4 regions of the Streptomyces sp. NPDC030840 genome follow, and region 1 is predicted to be linked to each of the others. Evidence: riboswitches for the same ligand, from Rfam matches in the RefSeq annotation. Region 1 holds a riboswitch; each other region holds the start of a gene.
What was found. A riboswitch is a leader RNA that binds a small molecule or an ion and turns the genes downstream of it on or off. The one in region 1 is predicted to bind cyclic di-AMP.

Region 1 (7,072 bases):
GGGCGGGGTACTCGTGCCGGTCCGACGAGGTCTGCATGGGCCCCAGAGTACGGCTCGCGTACGACAACGGCGCGGGGCGGTCTCGCGGACGAAAGCGGCGCGGGAACTCTCGCGCACGGCAACGGCGCGGGGCACTCTGGGGTACGCGAGAACCGGATCGAGGTCAGGCCGTGGGCCCGATTCCGGACCCGCTTCAAGTTTGCGGGACATTGGTCTAGACAACCGGTCTAGACCAGTGGAGACTCACAACATACCGAGACACACCTGAAGGGCAGCAACACATGGCTGAGCGCCGCGTCAACGTCGGCTGGGCCGAGGGCCTCCACGCCCGCCCCGCCTCCATCTTCGTCCGGGCCGCCACGGCCTCCGGCATCCCCGTGACGATCGCCAAGGCCGACGGCAACCCCGTCAACGCGGCCTCCATGCTGGCGGTGCTGGGCCTGGGCGCCCAGGGCGGCGAGGAGATCGTGCTCGCCTCCGACGCCGAGGGCGCGGACGCCGCGCTCGACCGGCTGGCGAAGCTGGTCGCCGAAGGACTCGAGGAACTTCCCGAGATCGTCTGAGTGACGCGGTAAAAGGACCGGAAGGTCGCCCGCGCACACTTCGAAGGGCTCGTCCGAATTACCGGACGGGCCCTTCGCATTTCCTCTTCACGGGCAGCAGAAATAATCCCCCGCGAATTCGACCTTCTTTGTATACGGCCCTCGTGTTAATGCCGCAGGCTCGTGATGTTTACGGGATGTTGCGAAGTCCTCACACGCTCCGCGCGGTCGGCCTGGCCGGGAAATCGCAGGCGGTGCGCGGCGGTCGCGCGTTCGGTGTGCAGGGCCGTGATCGCCCGGGCCCGCTCGCTGTCGCCGCGCGCGACGGCGTCCACGATGCCGCCGTGTTCGGCCCAGGACTCGACGGGGTTGGCGGGCGCCTCCACCGCGTACATCCAGGCGATCTTGTGGCGCAGCTGGGCCAGCGTCGAGGTCAGCGCGGGGCTGCCGGAGGCCTGGGCGAGCGTCTCGTGGAACCAGCCACCGAGCGAGCGCAGGTCGTCGGTGCTGCCCCGCCTGGCCCGCTCCTGGCCCAGCCTGACCAGGCCGCGCAGCACCTTCAGATGGGCCTCGGTACGGCGCTGGGCGGCGCGCGCGGCGCCCAGCGGCTCCAGCAGCATGCGCATCTCCAGCAGGTCGGCGGCCTCCTGTTCGGTGGGCTCCGCGACGCACGCGCCCGCGTGCCGGCGGGTGACCACGAAGCCCTCGGCCTCCAGGGTGCGCAGCGCCTCACGGACGGGGACGCGGCTGACGCCGTACCGGCGGGCAAGGAGTTCCTCGGTGAGCCGGCCGCCGCGCTCGTAGACACCCGCGACGATGTCATCACGGATCGCCGTGCATACCGAGTGTGCCGGAATACGCATGACCCGACCTCCGCCTTAATCCCCGTGAAACGCCGTTGATTGACGTGTGTTCAAGCGACTCTATTGCAGTCCGCCGGAATTTCCGATGCCGGGCCGGAATCCAGGGATATTTTTTGGACAACACGGACAGGACGTTCGTCACAACGACAGAGGCGCGTACGGCAGAGGCGCGTACGGCAGAGGTATGCACGCCGGCGGTATGCACGCCTGAGGTATGTCAGAACGACGAAAGCCCCGGCTCGGCGAGCCGGGGCCTCCTGGGGCTTGCGTGCCGTCGCCGTGGGTCAGACGTTCACGCCGTGCGAGCGCAGATACGCGACGGGGTCGATGTCCGAGCCGTACTCGGGCGTCGTGCGGGCCTCGAAGTGCAGGTGCGGGCCCGTGACGTTGCCGGTGGCCCCTGAGAGGCCGATCTGCTGGCCGGGGGTGACCGTCTGGCCGACGGAGACGCCGATGGACGACAGGTGGCCGTACTGCGTGTACGTTCCGTCGTTCATCTTGATGACGATGTTGTTCCCGTAGGCACCGCCCCAGCCCGCCTCGACGACGGTGCCGGAGCCGACCGCGTGGACGGCGGTACCGGAGGAGGCGTGGAAGTCGATGCCGGTGTGGCTGCCGGAGGACCAGACCGCACCGCCGGACTTGTAGCCGGTCGAGATGTACGAGCCGCTGACCGGGGCGACGTAGGTGTTGAGGCGCTTGCGCTCGGCCTCGCGGGCGGCGCGCTCCTTGGCCTCGCGCTCCTTCTTCGCCGCTTCCTCCGCGCGCTGCTTCGCGAGCGCCTCGGCCCTCTTCTGCGCGGCGGCCTCCTCCGCGGCCTGCTGCTGGGCGGCGGCCTGGGCGTCGATCTGCTCGGCCACGGTGTCGCCGATCGCGACGGCCTGGGTGAAGCCGGTCTGTTCGACGGAGTTGGTGTCCGCGGCGAACGCGGGGGCTGACAGGGCGCCGATGACGCCGGTGGTGGTGAGCGCGGCGGCGCCGACGGCCTTGGTGGTCACGCGCTTCATCCGGCTGGGACGACGGTGCTTCCCGGTGGCGCAGGTGTACGCCATGAAGTGGCTGGTCCTTTCCTTCCCTCTCGCCTACCGGGTTAGCTGACGGGTTCGGAGCAAGGAAGGTCTCCTACGGGCCCCCTTCACCAGGTGCAGGGCGTCCGATTCACCCCAGGGACTGCGGTTGGGTCCCCGGCTCCCCTGGCTCGCGCCGTACGGGGACTCGGCGATGGCTGTCCGGTGCCGCGGGTGCGGCGTACTGCTGACGAACAGCCGGACCGACGCTAAGTGGGCCGTCTTTGAAATAACAAACGGATCACGGGATTTGTAGCGCATGCCACAGGGCAGACACGCAACCTCCCCCGCAATACGGACATCCGGGGACCCACGTGACTCCTGAGTCACCGGGCCCCCGGATGCGGGCGGGCTCCACTCGGCCAGTGGCCGGTCCGCGAGCCGGCTCCTGGTCGGTCCGCGGCCGGTCCGCGAGCCGGCTCGTGGCCGGTCCGTGCGGGCGCTCTACTCGGCGCGTACGACGGAGACTTCGCCGATTCCGAGGGCCCTGACGGGCTCCTCGATCTGCGCCGCGTCACCGACGAGGACGGTCACCAGACGGTCCACCGGGAAGGCGTTCACCACGGCCGCGGTGGCTTCCACGGTGCCAGTCGCGGCGAGCTGCCGGTACAGCGTCGCCTGGTAGTCGTCCGGCAGGTGCTGCTCGACCTGGTCGGCGAGGGTGCTCGCGACGGCGGCGGCCGTCTCGTACTTGAGGGGCGCGACCCCGACGAGGTTCTGCACGGCGACGTCGCGCTCGTCGTCGGTGAGGCCCTCGGCGGCGAGCGTGCGCAGCACGGTCCACAGGTCGCCCAGAGCCGGTCCCGTGTTCGGCGTGTCGACGGAGCCGCTGATGGCGAGCATCGCGGCGCCCGAGCCGTCCGGTGCGGAGCGCAGCACCTGGCCGAACGCCCGCACACCGTAGGTGTAGCCCTTCTCCTCGCGCAGGACGCGGTCCAGGCGGGAGGTGAGGGTGCCGCCCAGGCAGTACGTGCCGAGCACCTGGGCCGGCCACACGCGGTCGTGCCGGTCGGCGCCGACGCGGCCGATGAGCAACTGCGTCTGGACCGCGCCGGGACGGTCCACGATGACGACGCGGCCGGTGTCGTCCGCGGTCACCGCGGGCACGGGGCGCGGCTCGGCGGACGAGCCGGTCCAGGCGCCCAGGGTGTCACCGAGCAGCGCGTCCAGGTCGACGCCGGTGAGGTCGCCGACGACGACCGCGGTGGCCGTGGCGGGGCGGACGTGCTTCTCGTAGAAGGCGCGCACGGCCGCCGAGTCGATGCCCTCGACCGTCTCCTCGGTGCCCTGGCGCGGGCGTGACATGCGCGAGGCCGCCGGGAACAGCTCCTTGGAGAGCTCCTTCGCGGCACGGCGGGCCGGGTTGGCGGTCTCGTGCGGGATCTCGTCGAGCCGGTTGCGGACCAGCCGCTCGACCTCGCTGTCGTCGAACGCCGGGGCCCTCAGGGCGTCGGCGAGCAGGCCGAGCGCCTTGGGGAGCCGCGAGGCGGGGACTTCGAGGCTGAGCCGTACGCCGGGGTGGTCGGCGTGCGAGTCGAGGGTGGCGCCGCAGCGCTCCAGCTCGGCGGCGAACTCCTCGGCGGAGTGCTTGTCGGTGCCCTCGGAGAAGGCACGGGCCATGATCGTGGCGACACCGTCGAGGCCCGCGGGCTCGGCCTCCAGGGGCGCGTCGAGGAGCACCTCGACGGCGACGACCTGCTGGCCGGGGCGGTGGCAGCGCAGCACGGTCAGTCCGTTGTCGAGCGTGCCGCGCTCGGGGGCCGGGAACGCCCAGGGCCTGGCCTCGCCGGACCGGGGCTGCGGGTGGAAGTCCATGGTCGCGAGCTCGGTCACTTGGCCGACTCCTCGTTCTCGTCGGTCACCGCGGCTTCGGCGGTCTCTGCGGCGGTCTCGGCGTCCCCGCTCTCAACGGTGATCGGCTCGTACACGAGCACCGCGCGGTTGTCGGGCCGCAGCCGGGCCTGGGCGACCGCCTGGACCTCCTCCGCGGTCACGTCGAGCACGCGCTGGACGGCGGTCAGGGCGAGCTGCGGGTCACCGAACAGGACGGCGTACCGGCACAGTTCGTCGGCGCGGCCCGCGACCGTGCCGAGCCGGTCCAGCCACTCGCGCTCCAACTGGGCCTGGGCGCGCTCCATTTCCTCGGCCGTGGGACCCTCGGCGGCGAACCGGGCGAGTTCCTCGTCGACGGCGGCCTCGATGACCGGGACCTCGACGTCGCCGGAGGTCTTCACGTCGAGCCAGCCGAGGGAGGGCGCCCCGGCCAGCCGCAGCAGGCCGAAGCCCGCGGCGACCGCCGTACGGTCGCGTCGCACGAGGCGGTTGTAGAGGCGGGACGACTCGCCGCCGCCGAGGACGGTGAGCGCGAGGTCGGCCGCGTCGCACGCGCGCGTGCCGTCCTCCGGGAGCCGGTAGGCGGCCATCAACGCGCGCGCGGGGACCTCCTCCTCCACGACCTCGCGCAGCTGCTCGCCGATGATGTCCGGCAGGGAGCCGTCACGCGGGGCGGGCTTCCCGTCATGCCCGGGGATGGACCCGAAGTACTTCTCGACCCAGGCGAGCGTCTGCTCCGGGTCGATGTCACCGACCACGGAGAGCACCGCGTTGTTGGGCGCGTAGTAGGTGCGGAAGAACGCGCGCGCGTCCTCCAGCGTCGCCGCGTCCAGGTCGGCCATCGACCCGATCGGGGTGTGGTGGTAGGGGTGGCCGTCCGGGTAGGCGAGGGCGGTCAGCTTCTCGAAGGCGGTGCCGTAGGGCACGTTGTCGTAGCGCTGGCGGCGCTCGTTCTTGACGACGTCCCGCTGGTTCTCCATGGACTCGTCGTCCAGGGCCACCAGCAGCGAGCCCATGCGGTCCGCCTCGAGCCAGAGGGCGAGCTCCAGCTCGTGGGCGGGCATGGTCTCGAAGTAGTTGGTGCGCTCGAAGCTCGTCGTCCCGTTCAGCGAGCCGCCCGCGCCCTGGACCTTCTCGAAGTGGCCGTTGCCCTTGACCTGGGCCGAGCCCTGGAACATCAGGTGCTCGAAGAGGTGGGCGAGGCCGGTGCGGCCCTTGACCTCGTGGCGGGAGCCGACGTCGTACCAGAGGCACACCGCCGCGACCGGGGTCAGGTGGTCCTCGGAAAGCACCACGCGCAGGCCGTTGGCCAGGCGGTGCTCGGTCGCTGTCAGGCCCCCGGAGCCTGCCTCGGCTGTGGCCGTGTGACCCATGGGCATGTACGTCCCTTCGATCGCGGAATCTGTCGTGGAAGCTGTCATGGAAAACCGCGTGTGTCCTGCCGGTCCTGCCACTGTATGCAAGCGTGCGGACGGCTGGCGAAGTTCCCGGTTCCCCTACGCTCACAGCGAGACTCCCCGACGGAAGAGGGGGAGGCGCGCACGCCGGGGGCAGGGGGCGCGCGAGGCAGCCGCGCCCCGGCGAGGAGCGCGCACTCGGGGCCGTCGCGCGTCCCCTGCGGGGACGGCTCCCGGACCACCGCACGCCGGGCGGACCCGCGCCCGTGCCCGCCGCTGCCGCAGCCGGGACCAGCGGGAAGACGGCCTCGCGCCCAGGGGCACGTGTCCTCCGGGCAGGCCGGCCTCCCGGGGGCGAGCGCGGCTCCGGACCGCTGTCCCCCGTGACGAGCCCGTATCCGCGGCCTTCGGGCCTTCGCCCACGGCCTGCTTCCCGCGCTTCCCGTACGCGGGCGCGGGCCCGCCGCCGCAGTCCGCCCGGCGCGGGGTGCGGCTCCACGCCTGGGTCCGGGCCGGGGGGAGCGAGTACGGCGCCATGTTGACGCGAGCGCCTGTGAGGCCGTGCGTGGGCACCTGTGACGTCGTGCGTGAGCGCCCGTGACGTCGTGCGTGAGCGTCTGGCGCCGCCTTCCCGATGTGTCGGCGCACCTTCTCTCCCTCACGTCACCCCCACTCCGACGTGCGCGCCCGGGGCACCCCGGCACCGTGTGGAGAGGGCGGGGGAAAGCCCCGGGGAAGGGGCGTGGTCCGGGTTGTCAGTGGGTCGGGCCACAATGGACCGCGTCAGAACCCGTTCATGCCCCGGCAAGACTGTGAAGGAGCCGCAGCAGCGATGGCCCGCCGCAGCACCAAGACCCCGCCGCCCGACGACTCGTACGAGGAGAGGATCCTCGACATCGACGTCGTGGACGAGATGCAGGGCTCCTTCCTGGAGTACGCGTACTCGGTCATCTACTCCCGAGCCCTGCCGGACGCCCGCGACGGTCTGAAGCCGGTGCACCGCCGGATCGTCTACCAGATGAACGAGATGGGCCTGCGCCCCGACCGCGGCTATGTGAAGTGCGCCCGCGTCGTCGGCGAGGTCATGGGTAAGTTGCACCCGCACGGCGACGCGTCGATCTACGACGCCCTGGTGCGCCTGGCCCAGTCCTTCTCCATGCGCGTGCCACTGGTCGACGGCCACGGCAACTTCGGCTCGCTGGGCAACGACGACCCGCCGGCCGCCATGCGGTACACGGAGTGCCGTATGGCCGACGCCACCAGCCTGATGACCGAGTCCATCGACGAGAACACGGTGGACTTCGCCCCGAACTACGACGGCCAGGAGCAGGAGCCGGTCGCGCTGCCCGCCGCGTTCCCGAACCTGCTGG
Region 2 (7,072 bases), on a different contig from region 1:
TCGTCGCTCTCGCCCATGCCCGCGATGAGGCCGGAGCAGGCGGACAGACCGGCCGCGTGCGCCTTGTTCACGGTGTCGACACGGTCGGCGTAGGTGTGCGTGGTGGTGATGTCGCCGTACGTCGCCTCGGACGTGTTGAGGTTGTGGTTGTAGGCGTCCGCGCCCGCCTCGCGCAGCCGCTCGGCCTGGCCGTCGGAGAGCAGGCCGAGGCAGGCGCACACCTCGACGCCCTCGTTCTCGTCCTTGATCGCCTTGATGGTGGCGGAGACCCGGTCGACGTCCCGATCCGTCGGGCCCCGGCCACTGGCGACCAGGCAGACCCGCTTGGCGCCACCCGCCAAACCGGCGGCCGCCGCCTTCGAGGCCTCGTCCGGCTTGAGCCAGGTGTACTTGAGGATGCCGGCGGTGGAGCCGAGGCGCTGCGAGCAGTAGGAGCAGTCCTCCGGACACAGGCCCGATTTGAGGTTGACCAGGTAGTTGAGCTTCACCCGGCGGCCGAACCAGTGGCGGCGCACCTTGCCGGCCGCGGCCACCACGTCGAGCAGGTCGTCGTCGGAGGTGGCCAGTACGGCCAGCGCTTCCTCGCGGGTCGGCATCTCGCGCCGAAGCCCCTTGTCCACCAGCGTCGTCAGCAGGTCCATGAGAGCCGATCCTGTCCTACGGGTGCGCTCCGGGCCAAGGAGAGTTTGCACAACAGAGACGGTTCGACGTGTGGGTATTGCCACATCCTGCGTCGCTCGCCGCCCCGCTAGGGTCTGTGCACTGCCTACAAAGACACACGCCCGCACAGAGGCACGCCCGCTCGGAGGAACCATGGCGTTCGGCTGGATCGACGAACAGGCGGACGCGCGCCACCGTGCCGGACTGGTACGGACGTTGCGCCCGCGGCCCGCCGACTCACCGCTCCTCGACCTCGCGAGCAACGACTACCTGGGCCTGGCCCGGCACCCCGAGGTCGTCGAGGGCGCCGCCGAGGCCGCGCGGCGGTGGGGTGGCGGCTCGACCGGCTCCCGGCTCGTCACCGGCACGACCGAGCTGCACGGCGAGCTGGAGCGCGAGCTGGCCGGCTTCTGCGGCTTCGAGGCGGCCCTGGTCTTCTCCTCCGGGTACGCGGCCAACCTCGCCGCCGTCACCGCGCTGGCCCCGCACGGCTCGCTGATCGTCTCGGACGCGGGCAACCACGCCTCCCTCATCGACGGGTGCCGGCTGGCCCGGGGCACCACGCAGGTGGTGGGGCACGCCGACCCGGAGACCGTCCGCAAGGCGCTCGGTACTGGGGGCGGGCGTGCGCTGGTCGTGTCCGACACGGTGTTCTCGGTGGACGGCGACGCCGCCCCGCTGGACGAACTCGCCGTCGTCTGCCGGGAGTTCGGAGCCGGGCTGCTGGTGGACGACGCGCACGGGCTCGGCGTCCTGGGCGACGGAGGCCGGGGTGCTCCGTACGCGGCGGGGCTCGCGGGCGCGGAGGACGTCGTCGTGACGGTCACGCTGTCCAAGTCGCTGGGCAGTCAGGGCGGTGCCGTCCTCGGCCCGGCGCGGGTGATCGACCATCTGGTCAACGCGGCCCGCACCTTCATCTTCGACACCGGTCTGGCCCCGGCCGCCACCGGAGCGGCCCTCGCGGCGCTGCGGCTGCTGCGCCGGGAGCCGGAGCGCGCCGCGCGGGCGCGCACGGTGGCGACCGAGCTCCACACACGGCTGACGGCGTCGGGCCTTGAAGCGGTGCGGCCCGACGCCGCCGTGGTCTCCGTGCGCGCGCCGTCCCCCGAACAGGCGGTGCGGTGGGCGGCGGACTGCCGCACGGCCGGTCTCGCCGTCGGCTGCTTCCGCCCACCGTCCGTGCCCGACGGCATCTCAAGGCTGCGGCTGACCGCCCGCGGGGATCTCACCGACGGGCAACTCGACCGAGCCGTACGGGTGATCGGCGAGACGCGACCGTGAGTCGGCGTGCCACGGCCGTGCGTCGCGATCGGCGGGAGTGATCACGCGGACCTGAACGTGACCGTTGTCGTGGACGTGGTGGCCGGCGCGGTCACCGGAGTGCCGCGATGAACTCCTCCCAGGCCTCGGGGGCGAACAGCAGGGCGGGCCCGGCCGTGTTCTTCGAGTCGCGCACGGCGACCTGTCCGGCCCAGGGGCCGGGGCCCGGACGGGCCGTCTCGACGCAGTTGTTCATTCCGGTACTGCGGCTGCTGCGCAGCCACCGCACGTCGTGCAACGCGGTGCTTGAGGGGATGTTCCGAGGCGGTGGCAGTGCGGACATGGGTGCCTCCTTACGCGCCGGCGGCTATCCCGGCGATGTAATCCAACGATTCCTCGGGCGAAAGGGCGTGGATCTGAAGGGCGTTGAAGGCCTCGACATACGCCTGGAGTTCTTCTTTCCGCTCGAGGTAGAGGCTACTCGTCAGGTTGTCGAGAACAACCACGTCCAGATCAGTTGTGCTCGAAAATGAGAAGATGACGAAAGGACCGGTGATGCCCACATGCGCCCCAGCGGTGAACGGCAGCACCTGGAGTCGCACCTGGGGGAGAGCGGCCGCCTCCCTCAGCCGTCGCAACTGCCGCGCCATCACCTCTGGTCCGCCGACCTCCCGGCGCAGCACGGCCTCGTCCAGCAGCGCGTTCAGCTCCAGCGGAGGGTCCCCGTGCAGCACCTCCTGCCGCGCGATGCGCACCTCCACCAGCGTGTCCAGCTTGTCCTCGGGCAGGCCCTCCACCGCGGCACGGGTCACCGCCCGGGCGTACTCCGGGGTCTGGAGCAGCCCCGGCACCACCGAGGTCTCCAGCGTGCGCATGCCGCTGGCCTGGGATTCCAGGCTGATGAAGTCCCGGTAGGCGGGAGGCAGTACCCCGCGGTAGGCGTGCCACCAGTTCTGCCGTACGCCACCGCCGTCCTCGCTGCCCGCCAGGACCAGCAGCAGCTCCCGTAGCTCCGGATCCCGTACGTCGTACGCGTCGAGCAGCCGGCGTACGTCGGCCGGTTTCACTCCACTGGAGCCGGTCTCGATGCGGCTCACCTTCGACTGGTGCCAGCCGACGAGGCGCGCGGCCTCGACGCTGGTGAGGCCGACGCGGGTGCGCAGATCACGCAATTCGGCTCCCAGCTTGCGCCGGCGCACCGCCGGACCGTACTGCATGGGTCGTCTCCTTCCGCCCGGCCGCGGTGCCGGGGGCGACGGTAGAGGATGCACCGAAAGGCCCGCCCAAATACGGTCGGTCGTCGGAGAGTTCACCGCTTCGAGCGACAGATATATGCATATCTCGGTGGATCGGCACCGCGACGGCCCTGGTGATGGCAATCTGGCGCGAAGCACCAGTCCGGGACCGTACTCGAATCCATCCGCTCCGTGTCGGACTCCGGTCCCGTGGGAAAGGGACGACGTCGCCATGGCAGACCACCAGGAAGCATCCGTCACTCTGCCGAGCGATCCAGCCTCGGTCTCCGCGGCTCGCACATACGTCGCCACCGTGCTGGCCGAATGGGGCCTGCCGAGCGACACCGAAGTCGCGGACACCGTCCGGCTGATCGTGTCCGAACTCGCCACCAACGCCGTCCAGCACACGTTCGGGCTGTCACCCACGTTCACCGTGGACATCGCGCTCGACCGTGACGAGCAGCTGCGGATCGGCGTCACCGACAGCCACCCGCGCTTTCCGAAGCGCCTGCCCGCGGCCGTCCAGCAGGACAACGGCCGAGGCCTGGTCATCATCCGCTGGCTGACCGCCGAGTGCGGCGGCAGACTCAGCGTCAGACCCACCCGGGAGGGCGGCAAGACAGTGGCCATCGAACTGCCGTGGACGATCCCCGCCCAGCCGGTCACCGCCGCCGGGCAGAAGGAACCCTGAGGTCGCGCAGCGGCCGCCTCGCCCTTCTCGGCCGCTCACCGGCGTCCGGGCGGCGCCGCTTCCGGAGAGCGGGTGGGGGTGACGTCGGGACCCCGGCCGAGGCCTGACCGCCGGACGAAGCGGGGCAGCACCCACCACAGCGCGACACAGACGCCGAAGGCGCCGGCTCCCGCGGCGGCACCGGCACCCCGGTTCAGGGTCACGTCCACGACGAGCAGCACCGACCCCGTGAACGCCAGCGTGAGCACCATCAGGCCGACGCTGGCCAGCCGGGAGGAGACCTGGACGATGAGCGGCTTGGCGTTCTGCTGGAAGAGCGAGCGGTGCAGCGCGGCCGGGGCCGTGAAGAGCGCGGCCGCGAGGACCGCCAGCAGCAGTGTGGTGACGTAGGTGACGCGCTGCACCGTGTCGAGCGACGGGAAGCGCGGGGTGAACGCCAGGGTCAGCAGGAAGGCGAAGAGGATCTGGACACCGGTCTGGGTGACGCGCAGCTCCTGCAGGAGCTCGACGAAGTTGCGGTCGGCTCTCTCCAGGGGTGTCTCGTTGCGTCCCCAGTGCGCACTCTGGTGGTCGGACATGGATGAACGAGTAACCATCCCGGGCCGTGTCACGCACCGCGAGCCGCCGGCCAGGCACATCACAGCCCTGCGCGTCGCGGGCGGGCACGTCTCGGTCCGGCGCGTCGCGGGCGGGCCCCGAGGGGCGACGGCTGCCCTCACCGCCGTCGCCCCTCGGCCGGATCAGCGGACCCGGCCGTACCAGACGCTCTTCGTCCAGATCTTCTCCTTCTTCACGACCTCCCCGCTCTTCGGCGAGTGCCAGATCTTGCCCTTACCGGCGTAGATACCGACGTGGTAGACGTTCGAGCCCGAGTGGAAGAAGACGAGGTCTCCGGCCTTGCGGCTCTTGGCGGAGATGTGCTTCGTCTTGTTGTACTGCGCCTGCGCCGTACGGGGGAGCTTCTTGCCCGCCTTCTTGAACGAGTACAGCGTCAGCCCGGAGCAGTCGAACCTCTTGGGGCCCGCGGCGCCCCACTTGTAGGGGGAGCCCTTCTTCGAAGCCGCGACCTGCAGCGCCTTGGCCGCCGGTGTGGCCGCCTCGGCGTCCGACGCGATGCCGGGGGCCACGATGGTGCCGCCCACCGCGGCGATGGTGAGAGCCGAGGCCGTACCGGCCCGGGCCATGAGCGACGGGACACGATTGAGCGCAGTCATGCGCAACCCTTCGTCAGCCGCCTGTGAAGGATGACCTGTCGGATTCGGGCTGGCGAAGTTGCCCGGCCGCGTTGCCGCGGCTTCACCCCAAGGACTGCTCGGAACTGACGCTCCGGCGGCCCGTCGTGCTTGGGTCCTCCACTCCTGCCGATCCACTCCTGTCGACCGGTCACCCGGGCGGCGGCAGGACTCGGCGTCCGCCCGGATCGCCCCGCCGCGGTGGCGGGGGCTTGTCGTCAGGTACGGATCTTGACGCACGAATGTTGGAAACCGCGAACGGAATCGGCAGTTTGTGGGGTTACTCACCACTCGCCCGTTCGGGTGGACAGGCATCCGCGCACCCGGGAGTCAAGGAGGCCGACGAGCGCCGGACCAGCGGAGAAACGGTTGATTCCGCTGTTGTGGTACGCGTGTTGCGCAACTTTCCTGGGCCTGAGGAGGGATCGAAATCTGCCCCGTTCGCAGGTACGTCCTCTGGTCCGTTCGAGAACCGGGCCGGACGTCTCGTCAGTTCGTCGTGCGGCCCGGGCTCGTGCCGTCACGTCAGCTGCCGGGGCCGGGAGGCAGGGCGACGCGTGCCGCCCGGCGTTCCCCGTCGAGGACCCGCAGGGCCCGCGCGAGGGTCGTCGCGTGCATCTCGTTCTCACCTCGGGTGTGCATCAGTTCGAGTGCGTCGCGCAGGGCCGTCGCCTTGGGGACCAGGGCCTGGGCGGCGCGCAGCCCGCGGTAGGTGTCGCCGGGGCGGGCCGGGTTGATCCGGCCGAGCAGGTCGACCACGTCGAGGTAGCGGTCGATCAGCTCGGCCTCGGCGCGGGTCAGCGCGGGCAGTGGCGGCAGGTCGGGTGGGAGCATCGGCGGTTCACCTCGCGCCGGGCAGGGTGCTCGACGGCTTCCGGCTGGGCACGATCCGGTCCACCAGGCCGTACTCCACGGCTGCCCGGGCGTCCAGGATCTTGTCCCGCTCCATGTCGTCGCGCACCCGCTCGGCGCTCCGGCCGGTGTGCCGGGCGAGCATCTCCTCCAGCGTCCGGCGGTTGCGCATCAACTCGGCGGCCTGAATGGCCAGGTCGGACGCCTGCCCCTCGACCGGCTCGTGCAGCGCGGGTTGCTGGAGCAGCACACGGGCCCCCGGCAGTGCCGACCGCTTGCCCGGGGTGCCGGCGGCCAGCAGCACCGCGGCGACCGACGCCGCCTGCCCGAGACAGACGGTCTCCACGTCGCAGGTGACGAACTGGATCATGTCGTAGACGGCCGTCATCGCGCTGAACGAGCCACCCGGAGAGTTGATGTAGAGCGCGATGTCCCGGTCCGGCGACGCGTACTCGAGGTGCATGAACTGCGCCATCACGTCGTTCGCCGAGGTGTCGTCGATCGCCGTCCCGAGGAACACGATGCGCCCCTCCAGCAGCTTCGAGTACGGGTCCATCGTCCTGTGGCCCTCAGTCGTGCGTTCGGTGAACTCCGGCAGGACGTAGCGGGCGGACGGTCGGGTCATGGTGTACCCCTCCTCGCGGCAGAGCCGTGGTCCAGCACAGCGGTCTCTGTAAAAAATGTACAGGACGTACGTTGTCATCTCCGCTGTCGGGGCGAAACTCAAACCTGGCGTGGCCGGAGGTGGTGCGGTCGGCGTCGTGGTGGCGGTGGGTCGCCCTGCGCGACGCCAGGCCGGCCACCGTATGAGCACCCCGTTCGCCCTGGAGGGCGCCGGACCGCCGACCCGGCGGCGCCGCCTCGCCGCGCGGTGCGCCGTCGCTCTCGCCCGGCCGCCCGCCGCGCCGGATCCGTACGTCCTGTGCCTGGTCGGGGCCGGGCCGCTCCGGCGGCGCCGCGCAGGCGCGGGCGGCACGGGACGCCGTCGTCGCGGTCGGCACCCGCCGCGCCGGTCAGGGCTGTCCGCAGCGGTCCCTCACGACCGCGCTGCTGTGCCGGTTCGGCGGGGCGTGGCCGGTGTGGTGCACGGGCGTGCGCGCCGCGCCGTTCCGGGCCCATGCGCGGGTCGAGGCGGACGGAGC
Region 3 (7,072 bases), on a different contig from region 1:
CTCGAGGTGCTCACCGCGCACCCCGGCTTCGAGAACACCCAGGCCGACGGCGGTTTCGCGCCACGTCCCAGCTTCCGGCCGCTGACCCGTTTCGAGGGCCAGGGACTGGACAAGGGTCATGGGGTGAACGACCTGCTCTTCCGACGCGTACAGCACTGGGACGTACCGTCCCAGGAGGCCTCCCAGAAGGCCGAGGAGCAGCGCGGAGGACAGCCAGACCACCCAGTCAGTCCCGACCAGCCAGAACCCCCCACCGGCGCCTGACCAGTCCCGCCGAACGCCCGCGAGGCCCCACACAGCACCCTCTGCACCTCACGCGGCACCATCGCGGGGAGCGCCTCTCCCTCGTAAGGTCGATGCCGTGGCCACCTTTCCCCCGTACCCGACGCACCCCGGCGGACCCGCCGGGCCCGGCGGACCCGTCGGCGGGGTGCGGCGCCCCGCGCACTGGTGGCAGCGGAAGTGGGTGCGGTACGGGGCGCTCATCACCCTGCTGGCCCTCTCCGGCCTGGTCATCCTCGCCCTGGTCCGCGAGCAGACCGGTACGGAGGGGTTCCTGGTCGGGCTGGGGCTGGCGGTGCTCCCCGTGCCGTTGCTCATCGCCGTGTTCCGCTGGCTGGACCGGGTCGAGCCCGGCCCCTGGCGCAACCTGGTCTTCTCGTTCGCCTGGGGCGCGTGCGCCGCGGCGCTGATAGCCATCGTCGCGAACAGTTTCGCGACGAAGTGGATAGCGACCGCCACCGCCGATCCGTCCAGCGCGGACACCCTCGGCGCGACCGTCATAGCGCCCGTCGTCGAGGAGACCGCCAAGGCGGCCGCGGTCCTGCTGATCTTCCTGTTCCGCAGACGGGACTTCACCGGGCTCGTGGACGGGGTGGTGATCGCCGGGGTCACCGCGACCGGGTTCGCGTTCACCGAGAACATCCTCTATCTCGGCACGGCCTTCGGGACAGACCAGCTCAGCGGCGACAGCGGACTCGCGTCCGTCACGGCCGCGACGTTCTTCGTCCGCGTGATCATGTCGCCCTTCGCGCATCCGCTGTTCACCGTGCTCACGGGCATCGGCTTCGGGATCGCGGCGCTCACCGCGGACCGGCATCACGTGCGCCGCGTGCTCCTCCCCCTTGCCGGGCTGGTCCTCGCGATGGGCATGCACGCCCTGTGGAACGGCTCGTCGACGTTCGGGGAGTTCGGCTTCTTCGCGGTCTACGCGGTGTTCATGGTGCCCGCGTTCGGGCTGCTGACCTGGCTGGCCATCTGGACGCGCCAGCGGGAACTGCGGACCGTGCGGGACGAGTTGCCCGCGTACGCGGCCGCCGGCTGGCTGACACCGCCCGAGCCGTACGTCCTCGGGAACATGAAGGCGCGGCGGTTGGCGCGCGAGTACGCCGGGCACCGGTTCGGGCGGGAGGCGGCGCGTGCGGTCGCCGAGTACGAGGCGTACGCGACCTCGCTCGCCTTCCTGCGGCACCGGGGGCGCCGGGGCCGGGCGGGCGCCGACTTCGTCGTACGGGAGCGGGAGTTGCTCTTCGAGCTGTGGCACCGCCGGGAGATCGCCCGCCCCTCGCTGGCTTACGCGGCACAGGCGACGGCGCCGATGCCTGTGTACGGGTACGGACACGGGAGCGGGGGCGGGCACGGCCAGGGCCAGGCCTACGGGTACGGATACGCCCCGGCGTACGGGTACGGTCCGGGTCCGGCGGCGCCGTATCCCTCCTACAAGCCGCATCCCTCCTACAACCCCTACCAGACGTAGTCCGGCGTAGTCAGGACCTGGGAAGGACGGCACCGCCGGCCGGCGTCAGCTCCCCTGCGACGCCTCCGTCAGCTTCGTCAGCTCCTCCTCCGTGAGGGTCAGCTCGCCCACCGCCACCAGGGCCGGCAGCTGCTCCGGCGTCCGCGCGGAGGCGATCGGCGCGGCGACGGTCGGCTGGGCCGCGAGCCAGGCGAGGGCCACCGTGGCGGGTTCGGCGCCGTGGGCCCCGGCGATCTCGTCCAGCGCCGCGAGGACCCGTACGCCCTGCTCCTTCTCCAGGTAGGCCCCGGCGCCCTGGGCGCGGGGGCTGTCCACGGTCGTGCCGGGACGGTACTTGCCGGTGAGGAAGCCCATGGCGAGCGAGAAGTACGGGACGGCGGCCAGGCCCTCGCGGGAGGCGACGTTCTGCAGGGCGCCCTCGTAGCTGGAGCGGGAGACCAGGTTGTAGTGCGGCTGGAGCGCCACGTACCGGGCGAAGCCCTCGCGGTCGGAGAAGTCGAGGGATGCCTGGAGGCGCTCGGGGGAGATGTTGGAGGCGGCGATCGCGCGGACCTTGCCCGCCTTCACCAGTTCGTCCAGCGCGGTGATGATCTCCTCGACCGGGACCTCGGGCTTGTCGAAGTGGGTGTAGTAGAGGTCGATGTAGTCGGTGTCCAGGCGGCGCAGGGAGGCGTCGGCGGCGGCCTTGATGTTGGCGGCCGTGAGGCCCTGGTAGTCGGGGTGCTGGCTGACCTTGGTGGCGATCACGACGTCGGAGCGGTTGCCGCGTGCCTTGACCCACTTGCCGATGATGGTCTCGGACTCGCCGCCCTGGTTGCCCTCGGCCCAGGCCGAGTAGGAGTCGGCGGTGTCGATGAAGTTGCCGCCCGCGGCCGTGTAGGCGTCGAGCACGGCGAAGGACTGGGCCTCGTCGGCGGTCCAGCCGAAGACGTTGCCGCCGAGGGACAGCGGGAAGACCTCGAGGCCGGAGGAGCCGAGCTTGCGAAGAGAAGTCATGCTCTCCATCAACGCCCTTGCCGGACGCGCCAATTCCACGCGTCCGGCCAAGGGTTCGTAAATCCGGGAGAAGATCACCTCACCTGCTCCCGGAAGATCTCAGGAGGAGAGCTCTCAGGGGGCCTCAGGAGACCCCGGGGGCCTCAGGGGACCCCGGGGACCGCGGAAGGGCCCCGGGAGGAACCTCAGGGGTTCAGCCCCTTGCTCTGCAGCCACGCCATCGGGTCGATGCCGGAGCTGCTGCCGCCGGGGTGTACCTCCATGTGGAGGTGGGCACCCGTGACGTTGCCGGTGGCGCCGACACGGCCGATGACGTCGCCGGTCGCGACCTTCTGGCCGACGCTGACGCTGATGGAGGACTGGTGGGCGAACCAGACCTCGGTGCCGTCGTTGAGCGTGAGCACCGTCTTGTAGCCGTAGGACCCGTCCCACCCGGCTTCGGTGATCGTGCCGCTGCCCACCGCCTTGATCAGCGTGCCCGTGGGGGCGGCGAAGTCGAGGCCGGTGTGCTGGCCGGAGGACCAGTACGCGCCGGACTGACCGAAGGTGGAGGTGATGGTGTACGAGGACGTCGGCAGCGTGAACTGCTTGGCGAGCTCGGCGAGGCGCTCGGCCTCGGCCTTCTTCCTGGCCTCCTCCTCCGCCGCCTTCTTCTCGGCGGCGGCCTTGGCCTCGGCCTCCTCGCGCTCCTTGGCGGCGACTGCGGCGGCCTTCTTCGCCTCGGCCTCCTCGGCGGCCTCGGCGGCGGCCCTGTCGAACGCCTCCCGCTGCGACTCGGCCTGCTGCATGATGCGGGCGCGCAGCGCCTCTCCGGCGTCGTCGGCGCCCTCCTCGGTGTCGGCGGCGGTCAGGCCCGCGTTGCTGAGGGGGGTGGCGGAGCCCTCGGGCTCGTCCTCGGAGTCGAAGACCGAGCCGACGTTCGGCATGTCGGGCATCGAGATGGACACCGGCGGCTTGCCGGTCTGCGCGGTGGCCATGCCGCCCGCGCCGACGGCGGCTATGACGCCGACGCCCAGGACGGTGGAGCTGCGGGCGAGACCGCCGCGAGCGAGGCCGCTCTTCTTGGCGACCCGGTGCCGGCCGCGAACGGGGCGAATGGATTCCGCAGTGGGATTCCACTCCTGCCAGGGGCCCTCTTCCTGGCTGTTGTAGCCGCCGTACCCGAAGGTGTCGCTGTCGCCGTGTTGGCCCGGCACGGTCGGGGTTTCGGTCGCAGACCGGTTGGACGCCACGTGGGCGTACTCCTTTCCTTCCTTCTCGCCTACCGGGTTAGCTGACGGGTTCGGAGCAGGAAGGTCTCCTACGCGCGTAAACCAGCCGTGCTTCCACGGCGGCTTCCGCGCGATTCACCCCAGGGTGGTGGTTCCCCGGTTCCCTTGCGGGATTCGGCGCGTGCGCACGGAGCCGCCTCTTGTGACGGCTGGGACGACCGCGCTGCGTTATCGAACGTTAATAGACGCACGGGCCGTATTCCAAGCGGTTCCGGGTAATCACTCAGGCTTGTGCGCTGGACTTTCGGGTCAAGGGGGTCGTAAATCGGGCGAGTTACCCCTGTCTCAGGAGTCACAATTGTTCTGACGGTGCGTCAGTTGTTATGCGGAGAGACGTTGTTCGGACACACTCGGTGACGACGGTTATGAGGAAGTCGTGAACGATCACCGCTCACGGACGCCGGACCGCGAGGAGCGCCATGTCGTCCGTGGTGCCTCCGCCGGTGTGCCGCCGCACCTCGTCCGCGAGCACGCCCAGCATGGCGCGCGGGCCGGAGAAGGTCCGCCCGGACAGCCGCTCGGCCGGGTCGTAGAAGGCACCGCGCTCGTCGCGGGCCTCGGACAGCCCGTCCGTGTAGAGCAGCAGCACGGCCCCGCCGGGGAAGGCGGCCTCCTCGGCGCGGTCCGGCCGGCTGTCCAGCTCGCCCATGCCGAGCGGCAGCGCGGGCTGCCCGGCGTCGAGCACCCGCAGGGAGCCGTCCGCGTGCAGGAGCAGCGGCGGGGGGTGGCCGCGGTTGACGATCCGTACGACGCCGTCACCGTGCGGGAGCTCCGCGAGGACGGCTGTGGCGAACCGTTCCTCCGACTCGATCCCCTGCCGCCGTGCCGTCTCCCGGGCGAGCGCCCGCTCCAGCCGCTGTGCCACCGCCTCCAGGGTCGTCTCCTGCTCGGCGGCCTCCCGGAAGGCCCCGATGACGACGGCCACGGCACCCACCGCCTCCAGGCCCTTGCCGCGCACGTCCCCGACCACGAGCCGTATGCCGTGCGGCGAGTCCTGCACGGCGTACAGGTCGCCCCCGATGAAGGCGTCGGCCCGGGCCGCCTCGTACTGGGCGGCGATGTCGAAGCCCCCGATCCGCTCCGCGGGCTCCGGCAGTACGGCCCGCTGCGCCGCCTCGGCGATCTCGCGCGCTGAGGCGAGCCGGGCGCCCGTGCGCCGGACGAGCCGGTTGATGACGACGGCCAGGACGGCGACCGTGGCCACGGTGGCGATCTCGGTGACGGCGTCGACGTCCAGGCCGTACAACCGGACGTGGACCAGGAGCACCGCCAGGAACGCGGCGACCCCCGTGGCGACCGTGCCGCCCAGCGAGGCGAGGGGCGCGGCGACGAGCGGAGCGGCGGTGAAGAAGGGCACCGCGGTGTAGGCCCGGGGCGTGAAGTAGTCGAAGAGCACCCCGGCGACGACGAGCAGCGCTGGCAGCGCGCGGACGAAGGCCCGCGCGTACGAGATCCGGGTGGCCTCCCCGCGGGGCGGCATCGGCCCCGCCGGCCCACCGTGTCCCTGCCCGCGGTCTCCTCGCTGCCCCACCCGTCCATACTTCCCGAGGGCCGGGAGGCAGGCGAGCGGGCGGGCACCGGGCGGGTCGGGCGGTGAGCCCCGGGCCGCGGAGCCGGGCGGTCAGCCCACGGAGAGTTCCGCCAGGTCCGCCAGCGGCAGCGTGTGCTGGGTCTGGAGGACCTTCGCCCGCAGGTAACGGACGTTGTGGGCGGTGGTGAAGACGCCCGTGGGGACGCGGGTGCGGACCTTGACCCCGAGGTCGCGCAGTTGCTGCGCCTTGTCGGGGTTGTTGGAGAGCAGGTCCAGGCTGTCGATGCCGAGGGCCCCGAGCATCTGCGCGGCGGCGGTGTAGTCGCGGGCGTCCTCGGGGAGGCCGAGGGCGGCGTTGGCGGCGTAGGTGTCGAGGCCCTGGTCCTGCAGGGCGTACGCGTCGAGCTTGTTGTAGAGGCCGATGCCCCGCCCCTCCTGGCGGAGGTAGAGGAGGACGCCACCGCGGTCGGCGATCTGCTCCACCGCCTCGCGCAGCTGCGGGCCGCAGTCGCAGCGGGCCGAGCCGAAGACGTCGCCGGTCAGGCACTCGGAGTGCAGACGGACCAGCGGCGTGGTGCCGGGCGCGGGCTCGCCGAGGACGACGGCCACGTGCTCCTGACCGTCGGTCAGGCCGTGGAAGGTGACCAGGTCGGCGTCGACGCCGTAGCCGTCGTGGAAGCGCAGCGGGACCCGGACGCGGGAGCGGGTGGTGGCGGTGGGCTGGTCGGTCATGCGGGGCCTCCGGTCCAGGTGCGGGTGTCAGTGCGGGGTCGGCCGGTGTGCTTCAGTTTTGAAGCACGTCGCTCAGAGGGACTCTAACCCTGCTTCAAAGTTCAATCAAGTCCGGCCAGGGATGTCACATCCCCGGGGAGGGCGGGAGAGGTGGGCCCTCAAGGGACCCGGCGGGCTACCCCGAGGAACAGGACCGGCGGCGCCACGGGAGGTCGTCGGGGGTCACCGCCTCGGCACCGCCGCCCTGCAGCGCCTGCGTGATGCCCGTACAGATGCGCTCCAGCTGCTCGACCTGCTCGGGTCCGAGGTGGTCGAAGACCGCCCTGCGGACCATCTCGACGTGCCCCGGTGCCGTACGCTCCAGCAGAGCCATCCCCTCGTCCGTGAGTACCGCCACACTGCCCCGCTTGTCGAACGCGCAGTCCTCCCGCCGCACCGTCCCGTCCTTCTCCAGCCGCGCCACGGCGTACGTCAGCCGGCTGCGCGTGATCTTCAGGGACTCGGCGAGGTCGGTCATCCGCAGACGGCGCTCCGGCGCCTCGGAGAGAGCGGCCAGCACGGAGTAGTACAGGTGCGGCATGCCGGCCTCCTGCTGGAGCTGCCGGTCGAGCGCGTCCTCAAGGAGCAGCGAGGCGGCGATGTACGCGCGCCAGGCACGCTGTTCCTCGGGGGTGAGCCAGCGGGTCGTCATACGGACAGTGTAGTTATTGTTTAAAAGTTGAACCAGGTCCCGCCAGTCACGACCACGGGAGCGACCCCCATGCCCCAGCCCTACGTCCTGTTGTC
Region 4 (7,072 bases), on a different contig from region 1:
TCCAGAGCGGCCTCGATGTCGCCCCGGATGGCCTCGACCTGCCGCGGCTCCGGCGGATCGACGACCTCACCGTCCCGTACGAGGTGACGCTCGGTCATCCGTACGCACCCGATGTCCACGGACAGCGCTCCGCGCACGTGGCCGTCACCGACGACGAACTCCGTCGACCCGCCACCGATGTCGACGACGAGATAGGGCGTCCGGAGTTCCTCCCGCCCCATCAGTTCCCTGGTCGCTCCCGTGAAGGAGAACTCGGCCTCCTGGTCGCCGCTGATGACCTCCGGTTCGACGCCGAGGATGTCCAGTACCCCGCGGACGAACTCGTCGCGGTTCTCGGCGTCGCGGGAGGCGGAGGTGGCGACGAAGCGGGTGCGCTCCGCGCCGTGCTCCTTGATGACCGCCGCGTACTCGCGGCAGGCCGCGAACGTGCGCTCCAGGGCCTCGGGGGCGAGGCGGCCCGTGCGGTCGACTCCCTGGCCGAGGCGGACGATGGTCATCCGGCGGTCGAGGTCGGTGAGTTCGCCGGTGTGCGGGTTCGCGTCCGCGACGAGCAGGCGGATGGAATTGGTGCCACAGTCGATGGCGGCGACCCTGGTCATGCGTTCTCCGGTCTCCTGTCGTGGTGGTTGGGGGGTGGAGTTGGATCGCCCCCGCCGCCCCTACCCGTCCCATCCCCGGGGGCTGCGCCCCCAGACCCCCGCGTATCGGCCTTCGGCCTCGTCCTCAAACGCCGGACGGGCTGAAAACTCCGGGGGCGTTCACTCCTCGTGCGGGGCCACACACGGACCCTTGCGCCACCACTCCGGCAGCATCGCGATCGCCTCGTCCCCGAGCGGATTCACCCCCGGCCCCGCCGCCAGCGAGTGCGCCACCAGCACGTGCAGGCACTTCACCCGGTCCGGCATGCCCCCGGCACTCGGGAACCCCTTCAGCTCCTCGATCTCGTCGCGGCGCCGAATGTAGTCCTCGTGCGCGGAGCGGTACGCGGCGGCCAGCTCGGGATCGGACCCCAGCCGCTCGGTCATCTCCTTCATCACCCCGTTCGCCTCCAGCGTGCCGATCGCGGACGCGGCCCGCGGACACGTCAGGTAGTACGTCGTCGGGAACGGCGTACCGTCCGGCAGCCGGGGCGCCGTCTCGACCACGTCGGGCTGCCCGCACGGGCAACGGTGCGCGATCGCGCGCAATCCGCGCGGCGGCCGGCCGAGCTGCTGCTTGAAGGCCTCGACGTCCGCGTCGGTCGGCTCGGTGCGCTCGGTGGAAGGCGGGGGTGTTTCCATACCTGCTGCTTACGTCTCTCTCGTCAGTTCCTGGGTTCCACTGCTCGGGGAAGTCTCACCGGCCCGCGGCGTCGGCCTTGTCGACCCCGTCCCAGACGTTGGCGTACCAGGGACGGTCCGCCGCCCCCCGCGTCGTACGCGACTGCTTCGCCGTCTTCGGGTCGATCACGGTGTAGCCGGTCTCGCCGGGCATCACATAGTGCAGCCGCTCCCGGATCTGCTGCTCCGCGTACGCGTCGTCCTGCCACCGGGCCTTGAGGTCGCGCAGCTGCTCGACCCGCTCACGGGCCTCCTCACGCCGCTGCTCCAGCTCGGCGATCTCGGCGCGCTGGGAGACGTACTGCCTTATCGGGTACGCCAGCGCCACGATCAGCGAGCAGAGCACGAGCGCGAGCAGGGCCGCCCGCCCGGTCAGCCGGGAGCGGCGGGCCTGGCGTTTGGTCTGGGAGCGGTAGACGCGGGCCGCCGTCTGCTCACCGAGCAGCCGGAGCCTGGTCGCGGTGGAGAAACGGTCCCGGTCCTTCACAGCCATGTCCCCGCCTCTCGTTCCACACGCGCGTACGTCCCCGCACACGGTACGGGACCGGTACGGGGACGTACGTACGACGGGCTCAGCATGGACCCGTTGCGGATCGGATCAGCCCTTGAAGCGAGGGAACGCGCTGCGGCCCGCGTACACCGCCGCGTCGTCGAGGATCTCCTCGATGCGCAGCAGCTGGTTGTACTTGGCGACGCGCTCGGAGCGGGCCGGGGCGCCGGTCTTGATCTGGCCGCAGTTGGTGGCGACGGCGAGGTCGGCGATGGTGACGTCCTCGGTCTCGCCGGAGCGGTGGGACATCATGCACTTGAAGCCGTTGCGCTGGGCGAGCTCGACGGCGTCCAGGGTCTCGGTGAGCGAGCCGATCTGGTTCACCTTCACCAGCAGGGCGTTGGCGGCGCCCTCCTCGATGCCGCGGGCGAGGCGCTCGGGGTTGGTGACGAACAGGTCGTCGCCGACGAGCTGGACCTTGTCACCGAGCTTGTCGGTGATCGTCTTCCAGCCGTCCCAGTCGTCCTCGAACAGCGGGTCCTCGATGGAGACCAGCGGGTAGGCCTCGACGAGCTCGGCGTAGTACTCCGTCATCTCGGCCGCCGAGCGCTCCTTGCCCTCGAAGACGTAGACGCCGTCCTTGTAGAACTCGGACGCGGCGACGTCGAGCGCGAGGGCGATCTGCTCGCCCGGGGTGTAGCCGGCCTCCTTGACGGCCTCGAGGATGAGGTCGAGGGCCTCGCGGTTGGAGCCGAGGTTCGGGGCGAAACCGCCCTCGTCGCCGAGACCGGTGGCCAGGCCCTTGCTCTTCAGGACCTTCTTCAGGGTGTGGTAGACCTCGGCGCCCCAGCGCAGGGCCTCGGAGAAGGTCTCCGCGCCGATCGGGGCGATCATGAACTCCTGGATGTCCACGTTGGAGTCGGCGTGCGAGCCGCCGTTCAGGATGTTCATCATCGGCACCGGCAGCAGGTGCGCGTTCGGGCCGCCCAGGTAGCGGAAGAGGGGGAGGTCGGACGCCTCGGACGCGGCGTGGGCGACGGCGAGCGAGACGCCGAGGATGGCGTTGGCGCCGAGGGAGCCCTTGTTGTCGGTGGCGTCCAGATCGAACATCGCCTGGTCGATCAGGCGCTGCTCGGTGGCGTCGTAGCCGACGAGCTCCGGGCCGATCTGCTCGATCACGGCGAGGACGGCCTTCTCGACACCCTTGCCGAGGTAGCGGTTCGAGTCGCCGTCGCGGAGCTCGATGGCCTCGAAGGCGCCCGTGGAGGCGCCGGACGGGACGGCGGCACGACCGGTGCTGCCGTCGTCGAGGCCGACCTCGACCTCGACCGTGGGGTTGCCTCGGGAGTCCAGGATTTCCCGGGCTACGACGACGTCGATGGACGGCACGAGCATCTCCTTCTGGGATGTGACGCGGGTACGCGGGCCGTGGCCCTGCGGGACGAGCCTAACCGTCTCCGGGGGATCGGCCAGTCTCCTGCCCGACCTGTGGACCAAACCGAGAGTAAATTGTTCCTGAACTGAACAAAAAGAGGCCGCCAAAAGGCGCCGGGACACCGCCGGGCAACGCCAGGACGCACCACGGCAGCACTCGGCAGCGCCAGGACAGGGGGGCGGCGCGCGAAAAACCCCGCCCCGGTGCGTACGGGGGAACACGCACCGGGGCGGGGAGCCCGTGGGGGACGGGGGGCGGCCCTCACGAGACCTCCACTCTGGAGGACACGGATGTGAGGGCGCTGTGGTTCAGCTGGGAACCGGCTTGTTCTCAGCTCAGGTGCAGCTGCTGACCGGGGAAGATGAAGTCGGCGTCGTCGATGATGTCCTTGTTCAGCTCGAAGAGCTTCTGCCAGCCACCCTTGACGTTCTTCTTCTCGGCGATGCTGCTGAGGGTGTCACCCTTGACGACCTTGTACTCGCCGTCGCCCTTCTTGACCTTCTTGCCGGTCGGGGTCTCGACGGTGGCCCGCTCCGAGGAACGCGAGGCGCGCTGCTCCTGGCCGCCGGAGCTCTGGGTGCCCTGCTCGGCGGAGCCGGAGCTCGCCTGCGAACCCGAGGAGCCCGAGTCCGAGGTGGCCGCCCCACCGTCGTACGCGGCGCCGGACAGACCCGTGCCGCAGTTCGGCCAAGCGCCCTTGCCCTGAGCCGCGAGGACCTTCTCGCCGATCTCGATCTGCTGGGCCTTGCTCGCCTGGTCGGCGGTGGAGGCGTACTGCGTGCCGCCGTACGCGGCCCAGGTCGAGGCGGAGAACTGCAGGCCGCCGTAGTAGCCGTTGCCCGTGTTGATCGACCAGTTGCCGCCGGACTCGCACTGGGCGACCGCGTCCCACTCGGAGGCGGTGGCGGCGGAGGCGGTGCCGGACGCAAGCAGCGGGGCGGCGATGGCGGCACCGGTGACGCCGGCCATCGCGACGATGCGGCCGGCCTTGGACGTCGTGGACGAACGACGGTGCTTGCCCTTGCAGGAAGACAGCATGAAGTATCCCCTCACCGACGCCTGCGAGGTGAGCTGTCGGGTTCGGGCCGGTTGAGTTGCCCGGCCGCGCGGTCGGCCTTTCGGCCTGTGCCGCGGATGGCTTCCGCCTCCGCCGCTTCCGCACGGCTTCACCCCAAGCCGTTCCCGGTCGTCTCCCGACTCCCGGGCCCGGCGCCTACCTTGGGTCCCCCGCTCCTGCCTACGGCGCTTGACGCGACGACTGTTCCCGTACGGCGGTTGGCAGGATTCGGCGTACCGACCGCAGGGGCCCGCTGTGGCGAGCGATCACGACCGTAAACACGCGATCCGGGGATTTACAAAGACGATCAGGGCTTCTGTGACTCATCTCCCACCGAGATCAAAACGGGCATTCACCCCGAAAGGTAGCGCTAACTCTCGCTACTTTTCGTCCGATTCGTCACTGACGTTCAGCCTCTGACCGGGGCGGACAAGGTCAGGGTCAGTGCCGACCGTGTCCTTGTTCTCGGCGTACAGCTCGCCCCATCCTCCCGGCAGGCCAAGGGAGTCGGCGATGGCCCACAGACTGTCCCCGGTGTGGACGAGATACGGGGCGTACGGGTCCTCCGGCAGCTCGACCTCCCGGGCCGAGTCACCGCTCCGCGAGGCGTGCCGCCCGGTGGAGCCGGTGGCCGCGTCCGTACGGCCGCCAGAGGCGTCCTCGTCGGCGGTCTCGCCACGATGGCGGCCGGTCCCCGGGGCCGCGTCCTCGGAGCCGGAATCAGAACCGGAGGCGGAGGCGGAACCGGAGGCGGCGCCGGCGTCGGCGTTCGCCGAAGAGTCGTCAGTCCGGCCGGAATCAGCCGATTCTCCGCTTCTTGCCGCATCCGTGCGCTGACCGTCGGCGTCCCGGGAGGTGCTCTCACTGGAGTCGCTCAGCCCGCGGTCGGAGGTGCCGGAGGAAGAAGAACCGGATGAATCAGACGAATCGGGCGAGCCGAGCAAATCGCCCGCCAGGCCGGTGTCCACGTCGGCGGATCCGGAGTCATCGCCCAGCCCGGAGAGGAGCCCGCAGGTGGGCCAGGCACCGACGCCCTGGTCGTCGAGGATCTTCTCGGCGACGGCTATCTGCTGGGAACGGCTGGCCTGGTCGGCGCTGGGCGCGTAGTCGAGGCCTCCGTACTTCTCCCAGTCGATCTGGGACAACTGCAGCCCGCCGTAGTACCCGTTGCCGGTGTTGGCGCTCCAGGAGCCGCCGCTCTCGCAGTCCGCGACCTTGTCCCAGGTCGTCCCGGTGGCCGCGCTCGCACCGGTCGCGCCCAGGAGCGGGATGGCGATGGCCGAGCCGGTCACTCCGGCGGCGACGAGGAGGGCCGGAGCCTGACGGGGCCGACGGTGACGACCGTTCCCGGAGAGCATGCGGTTGCCTTTCACGCGACAGCAGGGACCAACGCGACGGCTGTGGCGAGCCGTGACGCTGATGCGTGAACGTATCCGCAGTCGAACTCTTGTCACAAGTTAATGCAGCGCAGATCACGTGAAGATCACAGAGTTGAGAAAGTGTCAGCTCAGAGGGTCGTTCGGCGTATGAGCGGGAATGCTTGACGGTTCCACCGGGGAGCGCCGGGTGTCATGCCCGACCTGTCGGCCGAACCGGTGCGAACTCCACGGGAAGCGTGCGCAATCCCCTCATAATGAGCCCGCCGCGCCAGCGCAAATCAGCCGGATCCACCGCGAGTCGGAGGTCGGGGAGGCGGGTGAGGAGAGTCGCGAGCGCGGTCTGCCCCTCCAGGCGGGCGAGGGGCGCGCCGAGGCAGTAGTGGATGCCGTGGCCGTAACCGAGGTGCTGGTTGTCGCGGCGGCCGAGGTCGAGGACGTCGGGGTCGGCGAACCGCTCGGGGTCCCGGTCGGCCGCGGCGAGCACCACGAGGACGGGATCGCCGGGGGCGATGTCCTGCCCGCCGATGGTCAGCGGCCGGGTGGCGAAGCGCCAGGTGGCGAGCTCCACGGGGCCGTCGTACCGCAGGAGTTCCTCGACACCGGTCTCCAGGAGTTCCCTGTCCTGGGCGGCGAGGGACTTCTGGAGCCGTATGAGCTGCTCGGGGTGGGTGAGGAGCGCGTACGTCCCGTTACCGATGAGGTTGACCGTCGTCTCGAACCCCGCGAACAGAAGGATGAACGCCATCGCGGCGGCCTCGTTCTCGGTGAGGTGCTCGCCGTGGTCGGAGGCCCGGATGAGTCCCGAGATGAGGTCCTCTCCGGGTGCGGGGGTGTCGGGGAGCGCCTCGCGCTTGCGGTGGATGAGGTCGGCGAGGTAGCCCCGCATCTTCTTCACGGACCGCGCGACCCCGCCCCGGGGCCCTCCCCCGTGTCGGATCATCATCCCCGCCCAGTCCCGGAAGTCGTCCTGGTCCTCCCGGGGGACGCCGAGCAGGTCGCAGATGGCGTAGATGGGCAGCGGGAAGGCGAACTCGTGGATGAGGTCGGCCTGGCCCCGGCCGGAGAACTGGTCGATGAGGTGGTCGGTGAGCTGCTGGACGCGCGGCGCGAACTCGGCGACGCGCCGGGGAGTGAAGGCCTTGCTGACGAGCCGCCGCAGCCGGGTGTGGTCCGGCGGGTCGATGTTGAGCAGATGCGTCATCAGCTCGGCCTTGCGCTCACCGGGGATTCCGGTCTTGCCCTTGGCGTGGGCCGGTTCGTCGTGGTGGGCCGGGTTCTTGGACAGCCTCGCGTCCGCCAGCGCCTGTTTCGCGTCGGCGTACCGGGTGACCAGCCAGGCCTCCACGCCGCTGGGCAGCCGGGTCCTGTGCACGGGGGCGTGCTCACGGAGCC

Region 2: another riboswitch for cyclic di-AMP. It lies ahead of ACZ49J_RS13155 (C40 family peptidase); the one in region 1 lies ahead of ACZ49J_RS26680 (M23 family metallopeptidase).
Region 3: another riboswitch for cyclic di-AMP. It lies ahead of ACZ49J_RS07370 (M23 family metallopeptidase); the one in region 1 lies ahead of ACZ49J_RS26680 (M23 family metallopeptidase).
Region 4: another riboswitch for cyclic di-AMP. It lies ahead of ACZ49J_RS23875 (transglycosylase family protein); the one in region 1 lies ahead of ACZ49J_RS26680 (M23 family metallopeptidase).

Annotation. Positions count from the first base shown of each region.
Region 1 is NZ_JBVIEE010000013.1:105,922-112,993, forward strand. Features, by position in the region: gene ACZ49J_RS26665 (bifunctional acetate--CoA ligase family protein/GNAT family N-acetyltransferase) at 1-37, opposite strand, end outside; gene ACZ49J_RS26670 (HPr family phosphocarrier protein) at 282-563, shown strand; gene ACZ49J_RS26675 (GntR family transcriptional regulator) at 710-1,405, opposite strand; gene ACZ49J_RS26680 (M23 family metallopeptidase) at 1,690-2,457, opposite strand; cyclic di-AMP (ydaO/yuaA leader) riboswitch at 2,470-2,636, opposite strand; gene ACZ49J_RS26685 (M16 family metallopeptidase) at 2,917-4,305, opposite strand; gene ACZ49J_RS26690 (M16 family metallopeptidase) at 4,302-5,684, opposite strand; gene ACZ49J_RS26695 (DNA gyrase/topoisomerase IV subunit A) at 6,535-7,072, shown strand, end outside.
Region 2 is NZ_JBVIEE010000005.1:37,912-44,983, forward strand. Features, by position in the region: gene bioB (biotin synthase BioB) at 1-641, opposite strand, end outside; gene ACZ49J_RS13130 (8-amino-7-oxononanoate synthase) at 814-1,941, shown strand; gene ACZ49J_RS13135 (DUF397 domain-containing protein) at 2,033-2,263, opposite strand; gene ACZ49J_RS13140 (helix-turn-helix domain-containing protein) at 2,274-3,137, opposite strand; gene ACZ49J_RS13145 (ATP-binding protein) at 3,388-3,846, shown strand; gene ACZ49J_RS13150 (DUF6328 family protein) at 3,882-4,424, opposite strand; gene ACZ49J_RS13155 (C40 family peptidase) at 4,587-5,060, opposite strand; cyclic di-AMP (ydaO/yuaA leader) riboswitch at 5,064-5,266, opposite strand; gene ACZ49J_RS13160 (hypothetical protein) at 5,604-5,912, opposite strand; gene ACZ49J_RS13165 (ATP-dependent Clp protease proteolytic subunit) at 5,920-6,555, opposite strand; gene ACZ49J_RS13170 (lasso peptide biosynthesis B2 protein) at 6,840-7,072, shown strand, end outside.
Region 3 is NZ_JBVIEE010000003.1:19,925-26,996, forward strand. Features, by position in the region: gene trmB (tRNA (guanosine(46)-N7)-methyltransferase TrmB) at 1-264, shown strand, start outside; gene ACZ49J_RS07360 (PrsW family intramembrane metalloprotease) at 362-1,756, shown strand; gene ACZ49J_RS07365 (aldo/keto reductase) at 1,802-2,752, opposite strand; gene ACZ49J_RS07370 (M23 family metallopeptidase) at 2,938-3,984, opposite strand; cyclic di-AMP (ydaO/yuaA leader) riboswitch at 3,997-4,153, opposite strand; gene ACZ49J_RS07375 (PP2C family protein-serine/threonine phosphatase) at 4,415-5,503, opposite strand; gene ACZ49J_RS07380 (GTP cyclohydrolase II) at 5,645-6,286, opposite strand; gene ACZ49J_RS07385 (MarR family winged helix-turn-helix transcriptional regulator) at 6,462-6,977, opposite strand; gene ACZ49J_RS07390 (dihydrofolate reductase family protein) at 7,047-7,072, shown strand, end outside.
Region 4 is NZ_JBVIEE010000011.1:101,489-108,560, forward strand. Features, by position in the region: gene ACZ49J_RS23850 (Ppx/GppA phosphatase family protein) at 1-599, opposite strand, end outside; partial or broken gene ACZ49J_RS23855 (cobyrinate a,c-diamide synthase) at 639-808, shown strand; gene ACZ49J_RS23860 (DUF501 domain-containing protein) at 759-1,280, opposite strand; gene ACZ49J_RS23865 (FtsB family cell division protein) at 1,336-1,812, opposite strand; gene eno (phosphopyruvate hydratase) at 1,918-3,198, opposite strand; gene ACZ49J_RS23875 (transglycosylase family protein) at 3,575-4,282, opposite strand; cyclic di-AMP (ydaO/yuaA leader) riboswitch at 4,286-4,499, opposite strand; gene ACZ49J_RS23880 (transglycosylase family protein) at 4,682-5,659, opposite strand; gene ACZ49J_RS23885 (cytochrome P450 family protein) at 5,871-7,072, opposite strand, start outside.